Linked DNA regions of Marinomonas mediterranea MMB-1. The protein of the gene in region 2 interacts with the protein of the main gene of each other region in a pairwise test. Links are inferred from orthologs where the notes say so. Each region holds a gene or a part of one and is shown on either strand. Other genes may lie near its edges.

Region 1 (2,940 bases), 840 kb from region 2 along the record:
GCTTTGAATTCACCCTGTTGTGCTTGATAAGCCTCGAAGTCGTGATAACGATCAGGGTCAATAAGCTGAAGACGAGAGAAGTGCTCTCTTTCACCTGTTTGTTCAGGCGTGGCACTCAATAGCAGTAAAGACTCGGTATTCGCTGCCAATCGCGCAACAAGTTGATAGCCAATGCTTGGTGTTTCTGGGTCCCATGACAAGTGGTGTGCTTCGTCGACAATAACAATGTCCCACTCTGACGCGATCATATGCTGGGCGGCTTTACCGTGTTGGCAAACAAAATCGATCGGCGCTATAACAAAGGGTTGTTGGTCGAATGGGTTATCGTCGCCTTCCATAAAGTCTTCGTAAACAGACTCGTTGATCAAGGAGAAAGGCTGGTGAAAGCGACGTAACATTTCGACGAGCCATTGGTGCTGTAGGTTTGTCGGCGTTAAGATCAGCGCGCGTTTACTTAGCCCATTCATGACTCGGTGGTGTAGGATCAATCCTGCTTCGAGTGTTTTCCCCATACCCACCTCATCACACAATAGAGCGCGAGAGCGTGGGCGGTTAGCGATGTCGTGAGCGAGGTAAATTTGATGCGGCAGTAATTCTGCCTTTAACCCCATTAAACCTCGAACAGGAGAAGCGGCAAGTAATGCTTGATGCTCTAAGGTTTTTCTACGTAAGTCGAACCACATGCGACGGGCGGGAGATAGCGCCAGAATAGAGTCGAGTTCGTTCTTGTCGTTTCTGGGGAACGAAATTTCAGATTCGTCTAACCACTCGGAGCCGACTTTATAGAACATTAAGTTCTCGACTTCTTTTATCTCGCTTACTGTGAAGGCTTCGTTTTCAAACAGTAGTTGATCACCTGTGGTGAGTGTTCGGCGTACTAAACTGGTTTGGGAAACGGAGTAATTACGTTCAATTTCAGAATCTGAGAAGAACAGAGTAAAGGATTTGCTTTGAGTTTCAATGATGGTGCCGACACCCAGATCAGGTTCGTTTCGGCTACTCCAGCGTTGTCCAGTTTGATACATAATTCGTTTTCCAATTTTACTTAAATGTCGCTATTAAAGGGTGTTGATCTATTTATGCCTGAAGTTTGAAGAATAGGTTAACTTCAGTACTTTTCAATTTGCTTCATGTTCAACCGTAGTCTATTACTTCACTGCTTATTGGTTTTATCTATATTTTTTTGCTTTGGTTAGTCTTCGGGGCTAATGAATTCAATGCTGCCCTGACAAAGGTCAACTAAACTTTTTTTGTGATCGCTCCAAGTTCGTTCAATGACCGCAAGTGAGAGTTCAATGTGTTCGTTGTATTGCTTTTCGTTAATCTCAATGTCGCTATTTTCTAGCCAATACTCCACTTTACCAAGCAACGCGTATGCGATTTTGATTGTGATGTTGACTCGTGGATAAACCTGTTCATATTCGACTTGTGTTAAGGCTTGTTGAACGGCTTGACTGTATGCACGGACTAATCCACCTGCTCCTAACTTGATGCCACCAAAATAACGAGTGACAACCACTGTGATCTCACCAAAATCAGAGTGCTGTAAGACATTGAGCATGGGTTTTCCTGCTGTTCCTTTTGGTTCTCCATCATCACTTTGATCCCAAAGATGGGCGTTGTTGGGTAAGCCCGCAACAAATGCCCAACAGTTGTGGTTAGCGTCAGGATGGCGCACGCGCAGTTCGTTAATGAAGCGTTTGGCTTCGTCACGGCCTTTTGTCCGCTTTATAGTCGTAATGAACTGACTATTTTTGATCTCTAGGTCGAAGCGTTGCTCGTGAGTTGGGCTTAGGTAGTAATCCATGTAAACTTCATTTAACGTTTTGTTTTTAAAAACACTTTTTATGCTGCATGGGAATCACGGGATTCCGATGTTGTGCAAGGTGTTCATTTTAAGGTGGATTAAAGCTTTATGTCAGATTGGGCTCTTCAATCGTCAAGTTGGGTGCTAATAGGTGTTGCTATAAGTGTGCTTGTTACATCACTCATAGCGATGCTTATTGTACAGCGTATACGGCGTCAGTGGCAGCTTGACAGCGAAAAAAATAGGGATGAACTGTCTAATAAAACACTACTTTTGAATCAGGCTCGTGAGCAAATCCACATTCTTGAAAAAGAGTCGCTAACCCTTGAGCAGCAATTTGCCGCTGCGCAAACGATTTGGCAAGAAAAAGAACAGTTTTATCAAGAGCAGAAAAAACAGAATGAGCTGCAGTTTCGTCAAATGGCCAATGACATTATGCGACAGCAAGGTGAGCATCTCGCCAAAGAAAATGAGCGGCAGTTGGGGTCACTACTAAATCCTCTCGGAAGCCAGATTCAAAAATTTCAGGAAAAAGTCGAAAAAAGTTATGAGGAGGAAGCGCGAGAGCGCTTTTCACTTGTTCGAGAGATTCGAAACTTACAACAGCTGAATCAAAAAATCAGTGATGATGCTTTGTCACTTACCCAAGCATTGAAAGGTCAAAATAAAATTCAAGGCGGATGGGGAGAAGTTATTTTAGAGCGTATCTTAGAGCGCTCTGGTTTAGAGAAAGGGCGTGAATACGAGGTTCAGGTTTCCGCACAAAATGAAGAGGGCCGAAGGCTTCAGCCAGATGTTGTGATATATCTCCCTGAGGGAAAGCAGGTTATCGTTGACTCTAAGATGGTATTGGTGAGTTACCTCGCCTATGTTGAGGCGGAGACGGATGAGGAGAGGCAGGCGGCACTTAAACTGCATTTAGAGGCAGTTAAACGTCATATGAAAGAGTTGAGTGCCAAGTCATATCATGATCTACCTGGTGTAAGCTCAGTGGATTTTGTATTGATGTTTATCCCTATTGAGGCGGCATTCGGTCTCGCGTTACAAGCTGATAATGGTTTGTTCGGAGAAGCGTTTGAGCACAACATTATTATCGTGGGGCCATCGAATCTGTTAGCGACACTACGTACTGT
Region 2 (3,176 bases):
TTCTACTGTCAAATCAGCCGTTAAACCATAGGCTATCTTGACCTCTTGAAGCAAACCATTCAACGCACTACGAAGAAGAAAAGTTACGGTCGGTTCGTGACCTTGGGTGAACCAATCTCCGTCAGACGACTTAATCTCACTGATAAGTCGTCGTGCGCTGTCTAATCGCTGATTCGTTAGGCTTGCTGGGTTAAGAGGGCTCATTTCTTTTTCTTGCCTTCTTCAACAACCCATTTACCATTTTGATGGAATGCTTTCCAACCAGTCGGCTTGCCATTCTCTTCTGTCATGACATATTGCTCTTTCGTCTTACGGCTGTATCGAATCACAGTTGGGCGTCCTTCGTTATCCATAACTGGCGCATCAGAGAAGAAATGATATTTAGGATCAATCTGATCCATATAAGGGATCAACTCTGATACAAGTGGTGCACGCGTTTCCCGCTTACGTGGGAATTGGCTAGCCGCTAAGAATAGGCCCGTTGCACCATCTCTTAACACATAGTGGTCTTCCACTTTTTGACAAGCTAAATCCGGCATCGCAACAGGGTCCATTTTTGGTGGCGCCGCTTCACCGTTTTTCAATAACTTCCGAGTGTTTTTACATTCTTCGTTTGTACAACCAAAGTACTTGCCAAAACGACCTGTTTTTAGCTGCATTTCAGAGGAACATTTATCACACTCAATAACGGGGCCATCATAACCCTTAATTTTAAAAGCGCCTTTTTCGACTTCGTATCCCGAACAACTTGGATTGTTACCACAAACATGAAGCTTGCGAGTTTCATCCATCAGATAGCTGTCCATTGCCGAATCACAAATCTTACAGCGCTTCTTATTAATAAGTGCTTTAGATTCACCCTCATCATCGTCCACCGCAACCGCTTCGTCACCGCTAACAAGGTTAATCGTCGCTTTACAACGTTCTTTTGGCGGAAGCGCATAGCCAGAACAGGACAAAAACACGCCGGTGGCTGCAGTACGTATCTGCATTGGACGACCACATTTCGGGCATTCTACATCGGTCGGTGTTGGCTGGTTTTGCAGCATACCTTCTTCTGGGTGTTCAGCTTTTGTCAGCGTATTGCTGAAATCAGCGTAAAATGCATCCAGCGTTCTAATCCAATCGTCTTCGCCTTGGGCAATTTCATCCAACTGCTCTTCCATTTGAGCGGTAAAACTAAAATTCATTAGCTGTGAAAAGCTGCCAACAAGTCGTTCCGTTACGATATCGCCCATTTTTTCAGCATAGAAACGACGATTATCAACACGCACATACCCTCGATCTTGAATGGTCGAAATGATTGAGGCGTACGTTGACGGACGGCCAATCCCTCGCTTTTCAAGTTCTTTAACCAAGCTTGCTTCACTGTAGCGCGCAGGTGGTCTAGTAAAGTGCTGCTCGGGCAACAACTCATTTAAACCCAGTGTATCGCCTTTTTGAATATCAGGCAGAATCATGTCTTCTGCTTTCTTTCCTACAGGTGTTAGAACACGGGTATAACCATCAAAGCGTAAGATTCGACCACGCGCTTTCAGTTCGTAATCACCTGCTGTAACCGTAATACTTGTTGACGTGTATTCAGCTGGTGTCATTTGACACGCAATAAACTGATTGCGAATCAATTCATAAAGCCTGTGAGCGTCGTTATCCATCCCTTGAAGCATATTCTGCGTCACAGTCACATCAGACGGACGAATTGCCTCATGAGCCTCCTGAGCGCCTTCCTTGCTAGAATAACGAATAGGTTCTTTGGGCAAATATGCTTCACCATACTTTTCACCAACAAAATCACGCAACGCTTCCACAGCTTCATTACTTAAGTTGGTCGAGTCAGTACGCATATAGGTAATATAACCACCTTCGTAAAGACGCTGCGCCAGCATCATTGTCTTTTTTACGCCAAAGCTTAATCGTGTACTGGCCGCTTGCTGCAATGTCGATGTGATAAACGGCGCAGAAGGTTTAGAGCGCGTAGGCTTATCTTCACGGTTACTGACAACAAACCCTGAGTTTTGAATACGCGCCACATGCTCATCAGATTCAATCTGTGACGTGGGTCGATATTCTTTACCTAGGTATTTTAGCGTTTCGAATTTAACTTGTTCTTTCGACGCGGTAGCCAGTAGTGCATCTAACTCCCAAAATTCTTCAGGGTTAAACGCACGAATGTCTTTTTCACGCTCTACGATTAACCTTACGGCAACCGATTGTACTCGACCCGCTGACAAGCCACGTGCGACCTTAGACCAAAGTAGCGGTGACACCATAAAGCCAACGACGCGGTCCAAGAAACGTCGAGCCTGCTGAGCGTTAACTCGATTCATATCCAAATCAGACGGTTCATCAAACGCCGATTTAATAGCATTCTTTGTAATCTCGTTAAAGACCACTCGCTTGTAGCGAGCTTCGTCACCGCCAATCGCTTCACGTAAGTGCCAAGCTATCGCTTCCCCTTCGCGGTCCAAATCGGTCGCGAGATAGATTGTGTCAGCGTTTTTAGCAAGACGTTTAAGTTCGTCTACGACCTTTTCTTTACCGGGTAAAACTTCATAGTGCGCCTCCCAGTTATTTTCTGGGTCAACGCCCATTCTCGCGATAAGCTGTTGGCGTGATTTTTTACTTTTGTATTCCGCTTTTTCTTCAGGACTCATTTTTCGAGTAAGCGCAGCCTGTTTTGCTCGCTCTTGAGGCGTCGATTTAGAGGTCGTGCCAGTTGGTAGGTCACGGATATGACCTACACTTGACTTAACAACATAGTCGTTACCCAAGTATTTGTTGATGGTTTTGGCCTTTGCAGGCGACTCCACGATAACCAGTGATTTTCCCATTGAACTGTTTGAGCCTTATATTAAAACGTCGAAAAAGCTGCGCATGTATGCAGAATAGTGTTTCGGGGCGCAGATATTAAGCAAACACCTTTTATATGACAAGCTATCAAGGTATTGTTTCGCATATTTATCGTAATAAGTAACGTATTTGCTTTTACCTTACTTAATTAATAACCCAAGGACAATCATGGCAACACTCCAAATTTTAACAATTGCGATCCTTTTTATCATTGTCATCATCTCCGTTGTCGTTGGCACAAGAGCCCAACAAAAAGAAAAAGAAGCCACCGAACGCAAATTTAAACAGCTTCAGCTATCAAATAGAGCTGAGCGTGTCGAACAGCA

The links. Proteins that work in one complex are often made in the same cells at the same time.
Region 1: the proteins of topA (region 2) and MARME_RS15170 interact in binary tests that used the Escherichia coli proteins (3 or more experiments, as listed by UniProt). The link is inferred for Marinomonas mediterranea MMB-1 from one-to-one orthologs.

What each region holds. Positions count from the first base shown.
Region 1 is NC_015276.1:3,309,957-3,312,896, reverse strand. It holds MARME_RS15170 (YigZ family protein), read right to left. Parts: upstream 1,808-2,940; coding sequence 1,193-1,807; downstream 1-1,192. Other genes in the region: MARME_RS15165 (DNA recombination protein RmuC), read left to right, coding at 1,916-2,940; rapA (RNA polymerase-associated protein RapA), read right to left, coding at 1-1,025.
Region 2 is NC_015276.1:2,472,607-2,475,782, forward strand. It holds topA (type I DNA topoisomerase), read right to left. Parts: upstream 2,832-3,176; coding sequence 201-2,831; downstream 1-200. Other genes in the region: MARME_RS11295 (DUF6586 family protein), read right to left, coding at 1-204; MARME_RS11305 (hypothetical protein), read left to right, coding at 3,019-3,176. UniProt on the Escherichia coli protein: Releases the supercoiling and torsional tension of DNA, which is introduced during the DNA replication and transcription, by transiently cleaving and rejoining one strand of the DNA duplex.